One region of the Priestia sp. 53B2 genome, then DNA from elsewhere that is predicted to be linked to it. Evidence: riboswitches for the same ligand, from Rfam matches in the RefSeq annotation. Region 1 holds a riboswitch; each other region holds the start of a gene.
What was found. Region 1 has a riboswitch for S-adenosylmethionine ahead of ACN6NE_RS04395 (hypothetical protein). Riboswitches for the same ligand answer to the same signal wherever they lie in the genome.

Region 1 (6,965 bases):
ACTTGCATATCCCTACTGTTCTAAAAAAAGGCGGCCGTTATGTATTAATGAACGTTTATTCATTTTCCATTCAACCTTTTGTTATGCTTCCCGAATGCTTTGGAGGATGGATGATCAGACAGCACGTAGAGTCCGGCGAGATATTCGAACCTTCTACCGTACAAAATAAAGTAGATCTTGCTAGTGATTCCACTATCTCCATCCCTTTAATTTTTGATTTACAAGAGCGGAAATTAATCTGGACGGATATTTCGCTGCATCATCATGTTGAATTTGAAAATAATCTTGAACAAAACAATGGATCTGTCTCTCTTATGGGAAAAGCCATGACAAAGCTGTTGAAGCCAACGCTTTATGATCTTTTTTCATTTCACGCACAAGCTAGAGGAATACTTGTCCATGACAAACAAAAAGCTGACACTATTTATTCGCTTGATGAAGGTATTACTCCTTATGATATTGAAACAATTATTGAAACCTACCTAAACTAATTATTTATAGGAAATTAAGAACAAATAAAATAAAAGAAAAGACCTCTTTCCAAGAAAGAGGTCTTTTCTTTTATTTCACTAGCTTTTGCTCAGCTGCAGCTGAACCTTGACTTCGTTTATGAAATCCTTTTGCGTAGTACGCGATAATAAGACCGATAAACCATAATGGTCCGATGACAACTGCAATTCTTGTATCTGGATTATATGCCATCAGAACCACCACCAGCGCTAGGAACGCAAGTGACACATAAGATGTTAACGGAAATAAAGGCATTTTATATTTCAGCTTTGCCTCTTCACCTTTTTTTAACGTTTTGCGATACTTAATTTGAGAAAGTAAAATAATTCCCCATGTCCAAATCGCACCGAATGTTGCAATGCTTGTTACCCACGTAAATACTTTGGCAGGCACAATGTAGTTTAACGCTACTCCGACTAATAGCGCACCCGCTGATGCTAAAACAGCTTTTCCCGGTACGCCGCCTTTTGTAAGCTGGCCGTATCCTTTTGGTGCTTCTCCGTGCTCTGCTAAGTTAAACAGCATACGGCCTGTACTAAAAATACCGCTGTTACAAGAAGAAAGAGCTGCTGTTAGCACGACAAAGTTAATGATACCAGCCGCCGCTGGAATGCCGATTTTTTCAAATGTTAATACAAACGGGCTTCCCTGTGAACCAATTTCTTGCCACGGATAAATCGACATAATGACAAATAACGCACCGACGTAGAAAATCAGAATACGCCAAAAGACAGAATCAATCGCTCTTGCTAGAGATTTTTCGGGATTTTTCACTTCTCCCGCGGTAACGCCGATCATTTCAATTCCTAAATACGCAAACATGACCATTTGCAGCGACAGCAAAATACCTTTGAATCCGTTCGGGAACAGTCCACCATTGTCCCACAAGTTTTTGATACCAGTCGCAACGCCGCCGTTGCCGATTCCAAACACAATCATTAATAATCCAACGGCAATCATTAATACAATCGCTAAAATTTTAATAAGTGCAAACCAAAATTCCAGTTCACCATATGCCTTAACAGCTAAGAAGTTAACCGTTGTCATGATGACAAGCGCCGATAAAGCCCAAATCCAGTTTGGTACATCCGGATACCAATACCCCATATAAATACCAACGGCTGTAATTTCAGCCATACATGTTACAACCCATAAAAACCAGTAGTTCCAACCTGTTAAATAACCAGCAAGCGGCCCTAAGTAGTCGCGTGCGTACTTGCTGAATGAACCTGCAACAGGTTTTTGAATCGCCATTTCTCCAAGTGCTCTCATAATAAAAAACATAATCATTCCGCTAAATCCGTACGCCAATAATATTCCTGGTCCTGCTAATTTAATAGCAGATGCAGATCCAAGAAACAGTCCTACCCCTATGGCTGCTCCTAAGGACATCAGCGTCACATGTCTTTCTTCTAACCCGCGTTTCAATTCTTTCCCCTGAGTTTTCCCCTGCATAAACGTCTCCCCTTTTTCCAATCTGTCAAAACGAGATGAACACAGCCTTTTTTGTTAGCGCTTTCATATAAGTTTGTGCTAAAAGACAGCTAGGCTGTATATTTGTATTCTATCACCTTTCTCTCACTTTTCTTTTGTCGAAAAACAAAAAAATTATCTTATCATTTTGTTTAAACGCACAATTAGACATAGGCCCTGCTTTTTTAATATGTATTTATTATTGCACTTAAGTAATAGTATTTTTTAAAAATAGAAAAACGCCGACTCAACTCCGTCAGCGCATCGTTCATTTTATGCTTTTTTATAAAAACTAGCATTTATCTCGCGGGTTCAAAAGTTTTACAGCCAGGTTCTTCCATTCCAGAAACATGGTGACTACTTTCAGGACTCACAACGTAAATGGACTCTGCACTGCATTTATTTCCGGATTTCCAATACATGCACTCATTCACTTCACATAATACACCTTGGGCCACGGTTATCCCTCCTTTTCTTGTCTTATCTATTTACTACCCGAAATATAGCACTTCTAACATTTTCACGTAAAAAAAACCGCTTGTTTATCAAGCAGATTTTTTTATTGCGTGTGTTCAACATACTGTTTTTTAGCTAAATATAACTCACGGCTCAGCGTGATCCGTCTTTCTCTCAAGCGGCTTAATTTAGCCTGAAATTGTTCGTTAGTTGGTTCTTCTTGAATCAAGCGATACGTAAAAGAAATATCTTCATTTAACTGTTTAAAATCTTCCCATATCTCTTGAACGAGTGCAGATTGTTTGTCTTCAAATGAGCGATTTTGCCTCGTTTTTAGGACCGCTAAAATTTCATGCTGCCACGTTTCGTCTTTTATTTCTTTGGCTAATAAGTATAGATCTAAATAATCATCAGTGCTTAACGCTGTTTGTCTATTGTTCAATGTCCTCACCTTTTCTATACGAAATGTTTCTTCCTAAGAAGAGGATTTCATCATAGAAAAAGATTCCTCTTCTTATCTGTCAGAGCTAGGCTATGCTGGAATTAGCACCATTCAATAATTGTGGTTGCTGAGGCTTCAAAGGGCCAGTCCCTCCACCTCTCTAGATAAGAATATTCCGTTTTTAAATTATTTCTGACTATTCTAATATGTTTTATAAGTTACGTCAATAGCTTTTCAATAAAAAGAAAAAAGAAGTAAAATATGGTATGCTTTCATAAAGGATGGTGAGCACATGAAACGATATCTGTTATCTGCTTTTTTGGGAAGCTTGCTGCTGCTTCTTACTATTGCTTTTTCATCTACTTTCCATATTGCAATTGTCAAAACAACGGGAAGCATTGGAGGGATTATTTTAGCAGCGGCAGCTTTGATTATGAACGCGCTTGAAGATCCCCCCTCCTCAGACAATATAGGTGGAGGAGCCGTTGAAGTACTAGATAAAGGCTCTGTTTGGGCTACTTATTTACTTTTACTTTCATTACCAAACCTCATCGCATGTATAACATCTTATGTTTTATGGACTCGCTGACATTCACTAACGTTACGGACATTTTACCACCTGCAGGCTCATTGATATTTGTTTATCTACAAATCCAAGTTCACGATACACATGCTGTGCAAAATTCCCAGCATGAACGCTGAGTCTGATTTCACGGTACCCTTTGATAGACAATTCATCAATTGCTTTTTGCATTAACGGCTTGGCTAGACCTTGCCCGCGGTATTCTGGTACAACATATAATTCGTAAATAAAGCCAATTTCTTCTTTTGAAAAGAAGTCGGCAGATGGGCCGACAAGAACCCAGCCTGCGAGTTTATTTTCTTGTCTCGAAACTAAATAATAACAGCCTTTTTCAAGGGCACTACCAACTAGTTCATTTACGCGTTCAGTTGACGGATGAAACTGCTTCATTGTTCCTTCAAACAGCGCACCAGCAGATTTCGTTCGAATTTCCTGTAATTCTTCTTCAGTAGCTTTTACAATCATTACGATCTCTCCTTTCGTGTTCGTTTTCCACATGCAGAGATAAATTCCTGCAAAAAAAGTCTTCGCCTAAGCGAAGACTTTTATTTAAATTCAAATTGCTCTTGATGATTACCTTGTTCGTCCGTCCAGTTGATCATGATGTCTAAACCTGCCGCTTTTCCAGGAACAGCAAAATTCGCATAGCGAAAACGCTGACCGCTTTTGCTTAAGTTAGACCTTTCAATAGGAGAAAACAAGCTGTATTTCGCCTTATTTTTTCCTTCGTGTCGAAAAGCTTGGACCTGCACGCGCTCTACGTCTTTTCCAATGTTTTCAACGGTTAATCCATATGTATGATAGACGTTATTTTTCCACTTTAGCTGATTATCTCCCGTCATGCTCGCTTTTGTCAGTTCAACCGACCATTGTTCAGATGATTTCTTCATTGGAAGCTTCTCAATCGAAAGAGCGCTGACATGAATGGCTGCAAAAGCAAGCCAAACAAAACAAAAAGTGCTGACTGTATAAAATAGTCTTTTCATAGATTTTGATCTCCTTAGAAATTTTAGTAGTAGCATTTCCTGTTAACTTAAAAATTATGATAAACGCTTTAACAAAAAAAGCCTCTCCATTTAGGAGAAGCTTCTTAAATTAATGCATAAGCAAATCTTTGTGTTTGTCTAATGAGTGTTTTGTATATAAATCTCTTTCAATCGCATATTTAGGACGCTGTTTCACTTCGTTGAAAATTTTGCCAATGTATTCTCCGACAAGACCCATTCCCATTAGCTGCAGGCCGCCTACAAGCCAAATTGATAAAATAAGAGACGTCCAGCCGATTTGCGTATGATCTAAATATTTTTGAATCAGCGCATAAATACCAAACGCAATACTAAAGAGAAAAGAAGCTCCTCCAAGCAGCGTTAATAAGCGTATCGGCGCTACGCTAAAAGATGTAATCCCATCAAATGCAAAAGCAAGCATTTTCTTTAACGGATATTTTGATTCGCCCGCCATCCGTTCTTTTCGGTCATATGTGACTTCCGTGGAGCGAAATCCTACTAATGGTACAAGGCCTCGTAAAAAAACGTTTCCTTCTTTATATTTCATGAGTTCGCCAAGAGCACGTTTGCTCATGAGACGAAAATCAGCGTGATTTTGAACGAGCTGAATTCCTAGCTTATTCATAAAACGGTAAAACCCTACTGCCGTGGTTCGTTTAAAAAATGTATCGGTTTCTCTGCTGTCTCGAACACCATATACGACTTCATACCCGAGCCAATATTTCTCCACAAAAGTACGAATGACGCTGATATCATCTTGCAAATCTGCGTCAATGGAAATGACGCAGTCAGATTGCTTATGGGCTGCTTCTAGTCCTGCGAGCAAAGCATTTTGATGTCCTACATTTCGCGCTAGCTTTAACCCTTTTACAAACAAATTGCTGCAGCTTTCTTTTTCAATAAGCGACCACGTGCTGTCTTTGCTCCCATCGTCTACAAATAAAATGGTACTTTCACTTGATACAAAACGTTCATTTATCAGTTCTTTTACTACAGTAGTTAATTGAAAAGATGTTTCTGTGAATACTTCTTCTTCGTTGTAACATGGAACAACAATCGTTAAAATAGGTCTGTTCATGTTATTGCCCCCTTACTTTGCTTCATATACATACACTTTCCAAGCGGACTGTTTATCGGTAAACGCTTTTAAAAAGTGCAAACCGTCGCTTTCAGCATTTTCGATTGGCACGGCTGAAAAGATATAGCGACCGCCCATTTTTTTAAATTGGCTGATATTAAGCTGCAAATGACGGATTTTTTTCGTTGAGTCTTTTCGGTAATCATATTTTTTCCCTAGCTTGCTAACAAACACATAGCAGCGGTTGCCCCAGTGATCATAGTAGCTTTCTAACTTTTTATTTTTATCAAGCTCTTTGGCAATGATTTTACGAAACTCATGTTTATACGTTAACGGATAGAAGTTGTTATACGTATCTAGCGTATAAAAGCCGTTATACTGAGCAATTGATGGATGAAGCCCAATGCTTGCTACCCGATAAGATGATTTAGGTTTCCCTATATATCGGCTGATTTCATCGAATTGATGGACAGCATAAAATTCTTTGACTGACGGCTCGTGATTGTAGCGATAATAAAGCTCAGGGTTCGCTATAAATAACACAAGCAGCTGTAAAACCAAACACACCCACACAAACTTTTTCCACGCTTTGCCCCGTTTCCATAAAACATAGCCGCCAACTGCAAACATCAAATAAATAATGAGCGGGCGTAAAAAATGAAATCTAGCAAAGTTAAACGTATTTAAAAGCTGAAATTTTTCTTTTAGCGGCTCCCATCCTTTATAAAACCAAAACGCATACCAAATCGACAGTAGGAGATTAAGAACAAATAACTGCAAAAACGTTTTTTCAAGCTTTCCTTTCTGATTGCGAGCGACAATCCACAGTACAATAAAAGAAAGCGGTAAAATGACAAAGGTATGAAGCGTCATTACATGTGTATGCCCAAGCGTATAGTTCTTCAAAGCAAGGCGAATGGAATGTCCGAAACTTAGAGTAGAGCTTAAAAATTCATTTCGACTCGTCGGGGCCTCCGGAAATAAAAGAGAATCAACAAGCCGGTATTCAATGAGCAGAAAGACAGCGGTCATCGCTGCAATACTGCTTAAAAAAGGCATATTCCACGCTCGTTTTTTTACTGCATCTCTTAGCCATAGCAGCCCCATCGCTGCTAAAAAGAAGAAAAATCCTAGCACAAAACTCGCGTAAAATGGAAGCAGCAAAAGTGTAAGCCATTCCTTCCACGTTCCTTCGCGGTTTCGAATGGTTAAAAACGCCCACAGCGCCAGCGGCTGTCCTAATGTACTCAGCATGCCCGAAGGCCAAAATGGCGTAAGTGCAAAAGCAAGTGATACAAGCACTCGAATCGCATAAGCATCCTCGCTTTTAATAAAATGCTTTTTTAATAATAAATACATTCCAATTAAAGCAAATACGCGCGTGATCGTTTGGCTGAGGCTGTACGCAAGCATGGT
Region 2 (6,965 bases), on a different contig from region 1:
GTTCTCTCAAGATGAAGGAGTTCGTCCCGGCACAACTGCGGACGTATTAGGGAAACTTCGTCCAGCTTTTTCGATTAAAGGATCCGTAACGGCTGGAAACTCTTCACAGACAAGTGACGGAGCTGCATCCGTTTTTCTAATGGATAAAGAACAAGCTGAAGCAGAAGGCTTAAAGCCTTTGCTTAAGTTTCGCTCATTTGCAGTTGGAGGAGTTCCACCTGAAGTAATGGGGATTGGCCCGGTAGCTGCCATCCCTAAAGCTCTTAAACTAGCAGGGCTGGAGCTTTCTGATATCGGATTGTTTGAATTAAATGAAGCATTTGCTTCTCAAGCACTTGGCGTTATTCGTGAATTAAATATTAATGAAGATAAAGTAAATGTAAACGGAGGCGCTATTGCCTTAGGTCATCCATTAGGTTGTACCGGAGCTAAGCTGACTCTTAGCTTAATGCACGAAATGCAGCGTCGGAATGAGCAGTTTGGTATTGTCACGATGTGTATTGGCGGAGGAATGGGAGCTGCTGGTGTATTTGAATTGTTAGCATAATCATTTCAAAGGGGGATATGAACATGTCAAATAAAACAAAACAAATGATTAAAGGTGGAAGCTTTTTAATTGAAGAAGGTGATGCAAGCCGCGTTTATACGCCGGAGGATTATACATCTGAACAAAAGATGATTGCCAAAACGACAGATGAATTTGTAGAAAATGAAGTCCTTCCACAAGTGGAATATTTAGAAAAGCATGAGTTTGACCGCTCTGTAAAGTTATTAAAACAAGCTGGTGAATTAGGGTTACTTGGTGCAGATGTACCGGAAGAATACGGTGGACTCGGTTTAGATAAAATTACCTCGGCTTTAATTGCTGAAAAAATGTCTCGAGCAGGCGGATTTTCCATCACTCATGGTGCTCACGTAGGAATTGGGTCATTGCCAATCGTCTTATTTGGAACAGAAGAGCAAAAACAAGCATATTTACCTGCTTTAGCAGTTGGGGAAAAAATAGCAGCATATGCGTTAACAGAACCTGGTTCTGGTTCCGATGCCCTCGGTGCTCGCACAACAGCTCGCCTTAACGCCGAAGGCACACACTATGTGTTAAATGGAGAAAAGCAGTGGATTACGAATGCCGGATTTGCTGATGTGTTCGTAGTGTATGCGAAAATCGACGGTGATAAATTTTCTGCTTTTATCGTTGAACGCGAATTCCCAGGCGTTTCGGTTGGACCGGAAGAGAAGAAGATGGGAATCAAGAGTTCATCAACAAGAACGTTGATTCTTGAAGATGCGCTTGTTCCAAAAGAAAACGTGTTAGGTGAAATTGGAAAAGGCCATGTGATTGCGTTTAACATCTTAAATATTGGGCGCTATAAGCTTGGAGTTGGAGCAGTTGGGGCAGGTAAACGTGCGTTAGAAATTACGTCTCAATATGTTAACCAGCGTCAGCAGTTTAAAACGCCCATCGCTAAATTTTCATTAACCCAAGAAAAGTTAGCAACAATGGCTTCTAAATTGTATGCAACTGAAAGCTCTGTCTATCGTACGGTAGGACTTTTTGAAGACCATATGGGCCAGCTTTCAGAAGAACAGCAAAAAGACGGAAAGCAAATTGCCGCTTCCATTGCTGAATATGCTATTGAGTGTTCATTAAATAAAGTGTTTGCAACGGAATCTCTTGACTACATCGTAGATGAAGGCGTCCAGCTTCACGGAGGCTATGGTTTTATGAGTGAGTATGAAATTGAGCGCCTGTATCGTGATTCCCGCATTAACCGTATTTTTGAAGGAACAAATGAAATTAATCGTCTCTTAGTACCAGGCACGTATTTACGCAAAGCGCTAAAAGGAGAGCTTCCGTTGCTTCAAAAAGCACAAACGCTTCAAGAAGAATTGATGATGCTTATGCCACAAGAAGTAGGAAATGAGCCGTTAGATCAAGAAAAGATGCTTGTGCAAAATGGAAAGAAAATTGCGCTCTTGCTTTTAGGTCTAGCTGCACAGAAGTATGGTAAAGAATTAGAGAAAGAACAAGAAATTCTCGTTAATATTTCTGATATGATCAGTAACGTATATGCAATGGAATCCACTGTTTTACGTACTGAAAAAGCCATTTCTAAAACAGGAGCAGATCAAAACAGCTTAAAAGTAAAATATACGCAAGTATTTTGCCAAGAAGCATTTAATCGAATTGAAGCAGATGCAAAAGAAACATTAATTGGCATTGAACAAGGTGATACGCTTAGAGTTATGCTTTCATCTCTTCGCAAGCTAACGCGTTACACACCAATCAATGTGATTAGCGTAAAGCGCGAGATTGCAAAAACGCTTCTAGAAGTAGAGAAATTCACAGTTTAATGCAAAAAGGAGCTCGTTTCGCGAGCTTCTTTTTGTTTAAGAAGCCTCTATCTAGGTAAATGATAAAGGATGTGTTAAAATACGAAAAAAGCTTAAAATAAAGGGTGGTTGACGAAATGTCATTATTTTTTTATTCATATCCAAAGTGCGGTACATGCCGAAAAGCCAAGAAGTGGCTGGATGATAACGGAGTAGCATATGAAGAAATTCATATTGTAGAAAACCCGCCAACAAAAGAGCAGCTGCAAGCTTATTATCAGAACAGCGGCTTAGAATTAAAAAAATTCTTTAATACAAGCGGTAAAAAGTATCGCGAATTAGGGCTTAAAGATAAAGTAAGCGGTGCGAGTGAAGACGAACTTCTGTCTATTCTTGCGTCAGATGGCATGTTAATTAAGCGTCCGCTGCTAACAGATGGACAAAAAGTAACGCTTGGCTTCAAAGAAGAGCAGTTTGAGGACGTGTGGAAGTAAGTTTTCAAATAGAAAATTTTTACCTTTTACGTTACACTGTTAATAGGAAGTTATTTTAGGTTGTAGAAAGTGTTCTCCACGTTGAAGGCGCTTTTTATATAAACAAATTACGATACATATTTTGGAGGGATTAAGATGAGTACACCAAAAGATTTGCGTTATTCTGAAGAGCATGAATGGGTAAAAACAGAAGGAGACGTTGTCCGCGTAGGTATTACGCATTTCGCTCAAGCTGAGCTTGGCGACATCGTATTCGTTGAACTGCCAGAAGTAGGAGCAAAAGTAGAAGCTGACGAGCCGTTTGGCAGCGTTGAATCAGTAAAAACAGTTTCTGAGCTTTATGCACCAATTAGCGGTGAAGTTGTAGCAGTAAACGATAACTTAAGCGATAGCCCTGAACTTGTTAATGAATCTCCATACGAAGAAGCATGGATGATTACAATCAAACCATCTGATGCTTCTCAAGTAGACAAGCTAATGACAGCAGAGCAATACGAAGAAATGACAAACGAAGGATAATATTCCTCCATAAATTGTCTTTATGAAAAGTTTTTGACTGGACACTCTATTAGTAAACAAGCTAAAGGAGTGTCTTTTTATGTTTGAAAAACAAAAAATGGACGTTACAGATCGCGTTACAGCTAAATTTCATGACGGCGGTATGAAATTATATGTTGATAAGCAGCCAATTGGTGAAGTTAGTTACGGAACAAGCGGCAATGAATATCGCTTTGAAGAAGGGTATTCGCAAGAAAATAATAAGTTCTACCAATATACGGATGTACAAAAGCAAGGTGAAACGCAAAAATATACAGACTGCGACGAAGAAGCAGGATGGTGCTAAACAGTGGCAACTGCCGCTGTTTTTCTCGTTTTATGGAAAAAATATGGCCTAAGCTGCCTTTAAAAACAGTTCTTTCTTGCAAATTTCTTTTAAAAAACAGGTGAACTGTGATACATTAACGAATATTGTATAGCATAAAGAAATGATGTTACTATACAACTGACGATTATGGGTGATGAAAATGGGGCTAATTGAAATTGAAAAAGTAATTATTGTCGAAGGGAAATCAGATAAAAAACGTATTCAAGATATCATTCGAGAACCAATTGAAATTATCTGTACAAACGGTACGATTAGTTTATCAAAGCTGGATGAAATTATTGACTGTACGTTTAACAAAGAGGTATACATACTCGTTGACTCTGATGATTCAGGGAATAAGCTAAGAAAACAATTTAAACGAGAGCTTCCGGAAGCAGAGCATCTATATATTGATAAAATGTACCGAGAGGTTGCTGCCGCCCCTAGACATCACATAGCAACAGTATTACTGAGTGCCAATATCGATGTTAATGCAGAATTTTTAACATAAAAGGAATGAGCAACATGCAAGAATGGAGCGAAAAACAGCTTGACGATCAGTTGAAAGAAGGACAAAGAGCGTTTATCTTTTTCCATACACCTTTTTGCGGGACATGTCAGCTGGCAAAAAAAATGTTAACCGTAGCAGAAGCGATGCTGCCCGGTGTGACCATCGGAATGAGCAATTTAAATTATATGCCTTCAAAAGCAGAAGTATTTTCAATTGAAAGTGTACCTTGTTTGATTGAAGTGAAAAATGGCGAAATGGTAAAAAAACTCTATGCGTTTCATTCCATCGAGCACGTACTTGAAGAGCTTCGATAATCAAACGTTTGTTTAAAATGAAGAAATTGAAAGAGAGCAAACCGTTGGGGTTGTTGAAATCTTGGGATATTATCCCAAGAGTAAAATCTGTTGACAGCCTATCTGACACATGCTAAAATCACACTCATGAATGTTCATAAATGAATGAATATTTCCCAAAAACAAAATAATTGTTGCGAACTCTTATCAAGAGAGGTGGAGGGACTGAGCCCTGTGAAACCCGGCAACCGTCAGACTAACTGAAATGGTGCCAATTCCTGCAAAGCTATGCGCTTTGAAAGATGAGAGAAAGGATTAAATATCGAGCCTTTCTGTCATGCGCAGAGAGGCTTTTTTAATGGGGAAAATTGTTTTACGGCTTTTTCATCCTATAGGGCAACCTAACATAATTAAGTTTTTACTAAAGAAGGTGAAGAAATATGATTACATTAACAGACGTTACAAAAATTTATCAGGCTAAAAGCGGTCAAGTAACAGCTGTTGATAATGTGAATCTAACCGTTAACCAAGGTGAAATTTACGGAATTATTGGTTATAGCGGAGCGGGGAAAAGTTCTTTAATTCGCTTGCTAAACGGGTTAGAAACACCAACGACAGGAAAGGTCGAAGTAGCAGGTAATGATATTGGAAAAATTAAAGGCGGAAAACTCAGAAAAGCTAGACAAGAAATTAGTATGGTGTTTCAGCACTTTAATATCTTGTGGTCGCGTACGGTGCGAGAAAATATTGCATTTCCGTTAGAAATAGCAGGGATCTCAAAAGAAAAAAGAATGAAACGAGTAGACGAGCTTATCAAGCTAGTCGGGCTTGAAGGGCGTGAAAATGCTTATCCATCACAGCTTAGCGGTGGACAAAAGCAGCGCGTTGGTATTGCTCGAGCGCTAGCCAATAACCCAAAAGTATTGCTGTGTGATGAAGCAACATCAGCGCTTGATCCTCAAACGACAGATTCCATTTTAGATCTGTTAGTAGATATTAATGAGAAGCTAGGGTTAACCATTGTATTGATTACTCATGAAATGCACGTTATTCGTAAAATTTGTCATCGGGTAGCCGTTATGGAAAATGGGGCAGTGGTAGAAGAAGGACAAGTGCTAGAAGTATTCAGAAAACCTAAGCAGCCGATTACAAAACGATTCGTTCAACAGATTTCTGAACCAGAAGAAACGTTTGAAACAATTGAACAAGTACAGGAGTTATATCCAAGCGGGCAAATTATTCAGCTGACGTTTGTTGGCGGAAAAGCAGAGCAACCGCTCATTACAACGATTTTAAAACAGTTTGATGTAACGATTAATATTTTGCAAGGAAAGATTTCTCATACACAAACAGGTTCATACGGAACGTTGTTCGTTCATTTAGACGGAGAATTAACAGAAGTTGAAAAAGTCATTGCATACATTCATGAGCAGCAGGTAGAAGTGGAGGTAATGACAAATGCTTGAGAAACTATTTCCAAACGTTATTTTAGATGATTTTATTCAAGCGACAAATGAAACACTATATATGACGGCTATTTCAGTTATAGCCACGTTTGTTCTAGGTATTTTATTGGGCTTGCTTTTATTTTTAACGTCCAAAGGACAGCTTTGGCAAAACAAACCTTTATATGCCATTGTGTCAGCAGTTATAAATATCTTTCGTTCCATTCCATTCATTATTTTAATTGTTTTACTGATTCCATTTACCAAAGCATTGGTAGGAAGTATTTTAGGCGCTAATGCAGCGTTACCTGCTTTAATTGTTGGAGCAGCACCATTTTATGCGCGTCTTGTAGAAATTGGTCTGCGCGAAATTGATAAAGGTGTTATTGAAGCTGCTAAATCAATGGGAGCAACAACAAGCACTATTATCTTTAAAGTGCTGTTACCTGAATCGCTGCCAGCTTTAATTTCTGGTTTGACGGTAACGACGATTGCGTTAGTCGGCTATACGGCAATGGCGGGTGTGATTGGAGCTGGAGGTCTCGGGAATCTTGCATATTTAGAAGGATTCCAGCGCAGTCATAATGATGTAACGCTAGCTGCTACGATCTTAATTTTGATTATTGTATTTATTATCCAACTCATTGGAGATGCGATTACTGCAAAAATTGATAAAAGATAAAGGGAGGATTATTTATTATGAAAAAATGGCTTTCGGCTTTAGCACTAACATCTGCGCTAGTAGTAGGATTAGCTGCATGTGGATCTAACAATGGATCAAAAGATGAAAAGAAAATTGTTGTGGGTGCATCTAATACGCCTCATGCTGAAATTTTAGAACAAGCAAAACCGATTTTAGAAAAACAAGGAATCGACTTGGAAATTAAAAAATTCCAAGATTATATCTTACCGAACACAGCTCTTGCAAACAATGAAATTGATGCAAACTACTTCCAGCACGTTCCTTATATGAATTCAGTGCTAAAAGATCACAAGGGTGAAAAAGGGTATGATTTTGTAAGT
Region 3 (6,965 bases), on a different contig from region 1:
TAGCATCCATACAAAAGCTAGTCCAATATAGCCAAATATCGGATACAAAAACTCAAGAAGCTGGGCATATCCGAATTGCCCAATAATAAAGCAAGCCAAGATAATAAACGCAAAAGCTTGTTTGTCATTCAGGGGAAGAAATGACTGAAGCTGCTTAGCGATTCCAAATACATTTCCAATCAATGTAGTAAAAATCTCGCCTAACACAACTACCGTAAATAAAACATTCACCCACGCTGAGATATTTTTAACAACGGCACTCATCGGAATATCAAGTTGAAATGAATAAGGCAAATTGGAAAGGGCAAGATGAGTAGAAACAAGCATAAACGTAAGTACACATCCTCCTATTACGGCCCCTTTTTTAATCACGCTCCTATCTTTCACCGAGCTTCCTAATGGAACCAAAACGGCCTGCGCCAAAGCTAGATTTAGGGAAATATATAAAAAGGGACTAACCGCCCACTTCCACTGTGTGACGAGCGTTAAATCCGGCTTCGTTTGAATCAGTGAGAAATAGCTGATATTTGGCACAAAGATGATAAAAGCAAATGAAAGCATCATCGGCACAACAAGAGAATTAACCATTAAAATACCGTTAATTCCTTTTGCGATAAATATATAAGTTAAAACAATTGTAAAAATCATCCCAACAGGAGGCCACAGCCCGAACTGTTCTTTTCCTATTGCCCCCGTACTCGCTAGCATGACTGAAGTTACTCCAAATAAAATGACAATCATTACACCGTTTACCGCTTTTCCAAGCACATCACCAAATAAATATGTATTAAGCTGCTGATAAGAAGAAGCCCCAATTGCGTGCGAAAGCAGCATCATTTTCGAACCTAGCCAAATAAAAAACAAGCCGCTGACCAAAATTCCAACCATTCCAAGTTCCCCGTACTGTGTAAAAAATTGAACGATTTCCTTGCCTGTTGCAAAACCGGCTCCTACAACGGTGCCTACATACGTAGCAGCAACCTGCAGCGTGAGTTTCCACCTTTTCATGCCCATCACCCTTCTACCCTTCATAGTTCACTATATGTAGAAACGATTAAAAAAAGACGAGCCTTTTTACGTGTAAATCTACGCATATCCCAGCGTTTGTGCCTTTTCGTTTATTTTTTATTTTTCATTTTCTTTTTGCATTTCTCACAAAAAACTCCTTAACCCTAACATAACAGTCATTTTCAAACAAAATATACGGATATTTTCCCTTTAGCTTTTAAATTTTCCTCAATATTTGCTGGAAATTCACAATTTACTGTTGTATAATTTCTAAAAATCAGATAAATTATTAAATAAGTATTCTTTCTATTTAAAAAAATATGTTTCAATTATATACAATTGATTCTTATCATGAGAGGTGGAGGGACTGGCCCTTTGAAACCTCAGCAACCAGTCGTTAGAGACATGGTGCTAAATCCAGCAAGCAATTTATTGCTTGGAAGATAAGAAGGCGAAAAAAGTCTTCTTCTTAAGAAGACTTTTTCTATTTTATCGGCATATTGCATAAAACGAATCACTCGTGAAATAGAAGCGGAACAATTTAAGGAGGTTTTGACATGGGGTTACTTGAAGATTTAAAGTCTAAAATTTTAATTGGGGATGGTGCCACTGGTACCCTCCTTTACTCACACGGTATTGACAGCTGTTTTGAAGAACTAAACATCACCAAACCAGAAGAGGTTTCTCGTATTCACAGAGCCTATGTAGAAGCTGGTGCAAACGTTATTCAAACAAATACGTACGCTGCTAATTATCAAAAACTTGCCCGTTATGGATTAGAAGATTCAGTCAAAGACATCAATATTGCTGGTGTAAAATTAGCGAAACAAGCTGCAAAAGATCAGGCTTACGTGGTTGGTACACTCGGCGGTATTCGTTCTTTCCAAAAAAACGCTATTAGTTTAGAAGAGGTTAAGCGAAGCATTCGTGAACAAATGTTTTGGCTTTTAAATGAAGGCGTGGATGGCCTTTTATTTGAAACATACTATGATTTCGAAGAATTAAAGACCGTTCTTACACTGGCAAGAAAAGAAACGGATAAGCCTATTATTACCCATGTTTCCCTGCATGATATTGGCGTACTGCAAGATGGCCGCCCTTTAGCAGATGCATTAAAAGAATTAGAAGACTTGGGAGCAGATGTTGTCGGGCTAAACTGCCGTTTAGGTCCTTATCATATGATTCAGTCTCTTGAAGAAGTACCTCTTCCTGATCGTGCTTTCTTATCTGCTTACCCTAATGCCAGCCTTCCGGCGTATGTGGAAGGAAAGTTGGAATATGAAACGAATGAAGACTACTTTGTAGAAAGCGCGCGTTTATTCCGCGAACAAGGGGTTCGCTTAATTGGAGGATGCTGCGGTACAACACCAGCTCACGTACGCGCAATGTCATCTGCCTTAAAAGACTTGCCTCCGATTACAAGCAAAGTCGTTAAAATGAGACCAGCCGTTACGGTTCAAGAGCGTGAGCAGCAGGATAAACCTCATATGCATGAGATTGTGAAGAAGCGCCGTTCGGTTATCGTCGAGCTAGATCCGCCTAAACAGCTTGGTCCGACGAAATTTTTAGAAGGCGCAAAAGCACTTGATAAAGTCGGCGTAGATGCTATTACATTAGCTGATAATTCTCTTGCCTCACCTCGCATCAGCAACTTGGCAATGGCAACACTGATGCAGCAAGAAACAAAAGCACGACCGCTTATTCATATTACCTGTCGCGACCGAAATTTAATTGGACTTCAATCTCATTTAATGGGACTTCATACGTTAGGAATGAATCAAGTGCTTGCGATTACCGGTGATCCTTCAAAAGTTGGCGATTTCCCTGGCGCCACTTCGGTCTACGATTTATCTTCATTTGACTTGATTAGTTTAATCGCTCAGTTTAATGAAGGACTATCTTATTCCGGCAAACCGCTTGGTCAAAAAACCAATTTTTCCATCGCAGCTGCCTTTAACCCAAACGTGCGTCACTTAGACCGAGCCGTTCAGCGTTTGGAAAAGAAAATCGACTGCGGGGCTCACTATTTCATTACTCAGCCTCTCTATTCAACTAAGCAAATTGAAGAGGTATATGAAGCAACCAAACATTTAACAACACCGGTATACATCGGTATCATGCCGTTAACAAGCGCAAGAAATGCTCGATTTATTCACCATGAAGTACCTGGAATTAAATTATCAGAAGATATTCTAGAACGCATGGATGCCACGGGAAATGACCGAATTCGCGGTGAAGTCGAAGGTCTTGCGATTGCAAAAAACTTAATTGATACAGCATATGAGTTATTTGACGGTATTTACTTAATTACGCCGTTTATGCGCTATGAAATGACCGAAATTCTAACACGCTATATTCACGACAAGCAACTTGTTACATCAGAAAGGAAGATATAAATGAGCTCACTTATCGAACAACAACTAAAGAAGCGAATACTCGTCATCGATGGAGCAATGGGAACGATGATTCAAGATGCTGATTTAACCGCTGAAGATTTTGGCGGCGAAGAATATGAAGGCTGTAACGAATATTTGACTCGAACAGCGCCTCATGTGATTCAGCGCATTCATGAAGAGTACTTTGCAGCAGGTGCTGACATCATTGAAACCAATACGTTTGGCTCAACATCTACCGTACTTGATGAATACGATTTAGGTCACTTGGCGTATGAATTGAATATCGAAGCTGTGAAGCTTGCTTGTGCAGCCCGCGATAAATATTCAACTCCCGAATGGCCTAGGTTCGTAGCTGGAGCTATCGGTCCTACCACTAAAACTCTCTCTGTTACCGGAGGCATTACATTCCCTGAGTTAGTAGAATCGTACGAAGAGCAAGCTCGGGGTTTGTTAGACGGCGGCGTTGACTTGCTTTTAGTCGAAACCTGTCAAGACATGCTGAACGTAAAAGCCGCGTTTCTAGGCATTACAGCGGCGTTTGAAAAACTAAAAACCGAAGTTCCTATTATGATTTCAGGAACAATTGAGCCTATGGGAACAACTCTCGCTGGTCAAGATATCGAATCTTTTTACTTATCACTGGAACACATGAAGCCTCTTTCAGTCGGACTTAACTGCGCGACAGGCCCTGAATTTATGACGGATCATATTCGCTCTCTTTCAGACCTAGCCACTTCAGCAGTTAGCTGTTATCCAAACGCTGGACTTCCGGATGAAGAAGGCAATTATCACGAATCCCCTGAGCTGCTTGCTCAAAAAATTAAAGGGTTTGCTGATAAAGGCTGGCTGAACTTTGTAGGCGGATGCTGTGGTACAACGCCTGCTCATATTAAAGCACTGGCTGAAGCGGTAAAAGAGGTTGCGCCTCGTTCGCTTGATCGCTCCGAGCATAACCATGCTGTAACCGGTATTGAACCACTTGTATATGACGATTCTATGCGCCCTCTTTTTGTGGGAGAACGTACGAATGTAATCGGTTCTCGCAAGTTCAAGCGTCTGATTGCGGAAGGAAAAATTGAAGAAGCATCTGAAATTGCGCGTGCTCAAGTTAAAAATGGTGCTCACGTTATTGATATTTGCTTAGCAGATCCAGACCGTGAAGAAATGGAAGACATGGAGGAATTTATTCAAGAAGTTGTAAAAAAAGTGAAGGTTCCCCTTGTAATCGATTCAACGGACGAGAAAGTTATTGAAAAAGCTTTAACGTACTCACAAGGTAAGGTCATTATTAACTCCATTAACTTAGAAGATGGTGAAGAGCGTTTTGATGCAATCTTACCGCTAGTAAAAAAATTCGGTGCAGCTCTGGTTGTCGGTACGATCGATGAAACAGGCATGGCCGTTACTGCAGAACGAAAAGTAGAGATTGCTAAACGCTCACATGATTTGCTTGTTGAAAAACATGGCTTTAATCCAAAAGATATTATTTTTGACCCTCTTGTGTTCCCTGTAGGAACTGGTGATGAACAATATATTGGTTCTGCTGAAGAAACAGTGAAGGGAATTAAAATGATTAAAGAAGCCCTGCCTGATTGCCTGACCATTCTTGGCGTAAGTAACGTGTCATTCGGTCTTCCTCCAGTGGGACGTGAAGTACTAAATGCCGTTTACCTTTATCACTGTACGCAGGCTGGACTCGATTATGCCATTGTTAATACCGAAAAGTTAGAGCGCTATGCTTCTATTCCAGAAGCTGAAATTGAGCTTGCTAATGCGTTATTATTTAACACAACTGATGAAACGCTAAGCACGTTTACCGACTTTTATCGTGATAAAAAGAAAGAAGCAAAAGTAGAAATTTCTACGTTAACACTCGAAGAACGATTGGCAATGTATATTGTCGAAGGTACAAAAGAAGGATTGCTTCCTGATTTAGAACAGGCTTTAGCTCAATATGATGATCCGTTAGATATTATTAACGGACCGCTTATGAAGGGGATGGCGGAAGTTGGACGTTTGTTTAATGACAATCAGCTGATTGTAGCAGAAGTACTTCAAAGTGCGGAAGTTATGAAAGCATCCGTTGCCTTTTTAGAACCTCATATGGAAGCAACTGAAAATGATTCTGGAAAAGGCAAAGTAATTCTTGCAACGGTTAAAGGCGATGTGCACGATATCGGCAAAAACTTAGTAGACATCATTTTAAGCAACAATGGTTTTAAAGTAATTGATTTAGGGATTAAAGTAACGCCGCAGCAGCTGATTGAAGCAGTAAAAGAAGAAAAGCCAGACATCATTGGCCTGTCAGGTCTTCTAGTAAAGTCAGCTCAGCAAATGGTTTTGACTGCCCAAGATTTAACACAATCAAGCATTGATGTTCCAATTATGGTAGGAGGCGCTGCCCTTTCCCGTAAATTTACTGACTTTAAAATTGCCCCGGAATATGAAGGTGCGGTCCTCTACGCCAAAGATGCGATGGACGGATTAGCGTTAGCAAATAAGCTGCAGAACAAAGAAGAAGTTATTCAGCTTTTAGCAGATTTAAAAACGCGGCAAGAAAAGAAAGTAACGGTTCGAGAACGCCAGCCTCAAACCGCTCAAGCAGCTACGGCTGTTTTAGAAAGATCCGCCATTTCAACGGACGCTCCTGTTTTTATACCGGCTGATTTAAAGCGGCACGTTGTCAAACACTACGATTTGGCACAGGTTCTTCCGTATATTAACTGGCAGATGCTTTTAGGCCATCACTTAGGGCTAAAAGGAAAAGTGAATAAGCTGCTTGCTGAAAAAGACGAGCGTGCTGTTCAATTAAAAGAAACCGTTGATGACCTGCTCGAACTGGCACTAAAAGAAAACTTAATTAAGCCAGCGGTTATTTATCAGTTCTTCCCTGCTCAAGCAGACGGAAATGATTTAATTATTTATGATCCTGCTGATGAAAAAACAGAAATTGAACGCTTTACCTTCCCTCGACAAGCAAAAGGACAGTTCCTGTGCTTATCTGATTTTGCAAAGCCTAAAGAAAAAGAGATGGACTATGTATGTTTCTTCTCTGTAACAGCAGGAACAGGCATTCGCGAACGCGCGGCGAAATTCAAAGAAAACGGCGAGTTTTTAAAGAGTCACGTGTTCCAAGCTCTTGCGCTTGAACTAGCCGAAGGATTAGCAGAACGTGTTCATCAGCAAATTCGTGACCGCTGGGGATTCCCCGATTCGCCTGACTTTACAATGGCGGAGCGTTTTTCAGCCAAATACCAAGGTCAGCGTTTTTCATTCGGATATCCTGCATGTCCAGACCTTGAGGACCAAGCAAAACTGTTTAAATTACTTAAACCTGAAGACATCGGCATTCAGTTAACAGACGGTTTCATGATGGAACCAGAAGCTTCTGTTACAGCCCTTGTTTTTGCACATCCTGAAGCGAAATATTTTAACGTATTATAAAATATGGCCGCGGTCTTTTAGACCGCGGCTGTTTTTTCACACTGAACAAAGCTAAAAAAAGGCTGCGACAAATGTATTTTAGCTGAAGAAAGATCCGAACGGTAAATCCAGATTCTT

Region 2: it holds a riboswitch for S-adenosylmethionine, as region 1 does, so the genes downstream of both, ACN6NE_RS09550 (methionine ABC transporter ATP-binding protein) here and ACN6NE_RS04395 (hypothetical protein) in region 1, are expected to answer to the same signal.
Region 3: it holds a riboswitch for S-adenosylmethionine, as region 1 does, so the genes downstream of both, ACN6NE_RS17425 (bifunctional homocysteine S-methyltransferase/methylenetetrahydrofolate reductase) here and ACN6NE_RS04395 (hypothetical protein) in region 1, are expected to answer to the same signal.

What each region holds. Positions count from the first base shown of each region.
Region 1 covers NZ_JBLZXA010000008.1:197,434-204,398, forward strand. The annotation lists gene ACN6NE_RS04380 (TerD family protein) at 1-491, shown strand, start outside; gene alaP (alanine permease AlaP) at 562-1,965, opposite strand; gene ACN6NE_RS04390 (DUF1540 domain-containing protein) at 2,283-2,441, opposite strand; gene ACN6NE_RS04395 (hypothetical protein) at 2,543-2,881, opposite strand; SAM riboswitch class I at 2,951-3,052, opposite strand; gene ACN6NE_RS04400 (hypothetical protein) at 3,174-3,470, shown strand; gene ACN6NE_RS04405 (GNAT family N-acetyltransferase) at 3,483-3,929, opposite strand; gene ACN6NE_RS04410 (hypothetical protein) at 4,010-4,450, opposite strand; gene ACN6NE_RS04415 (glycosyltransferase family 2 protein) at 4,560-5,549, opposite strand; gene ACN6NE_RS04420 (DUF6044 family protein) at 5,562-6,965, opposite strand, start outside.
Region 2 covers NZ_JBLZXA010000009.1:65,692-72,656, reverse strand. The annotation lists gene ACN6NE_RS09585 (acetyl-CoA C-acetyltransferase) at 1-547, shown strand, start outside; gene ACN6NE_RS09580 (acyl-CoA dehydrogenase family protein) at 571-2,355, shown strand; gene ACN6NE_RS09575 (arsenate reductase family protein) at 2,472-2,828, shown strand; gene gcvH (glycine cleavage system protein GcvH) at 2,964-3,347, shown strand; gene ACN6NE_RS09565 (YusG family protein) at 3,427-3,672, shown strand; gene ACN6NE_RS09560 (toprim domain-containing protein) at 3,854-4,204, shown strand; gene ACN6NE_RS09555 (thioredoxin family protein) at 4,219-4,518, shown strand; SAM riboswitch class I at 4,699-4,806, shown strand; gene ACN6NE_RS09550 (methionine ABC transporter ATP-binding protein) at 4,938-5,963, shown strand; gene ACN6NE_RS09545 (methionine ABC transporter permease) at 5,956-6,624, shown strand; gene ACN6NE_RS09540 (MetQ/NlpA family ABC transporter substrate-binding protein) at 6,642-6,965, shown strand, end outside.
Region 3 covers NZ_JBLZXA010000020.1:645,165-652,129, reverse strand. The annotation lists gene ACN6NE_RS17430 (YkvI family membrane protein) at 1-1,008, opposite strand, end outside; SAM riboswitch class I at 1,352-1,458, shown strand; gene ACN6NE_RS17425 (bifunctional homocysteine S-methyltransferase/methylenetetrahydrofolate reductase) at 1,566-3,404, shown strand; gene metH (methionine synthase) at 3,405-6,848, shown strand.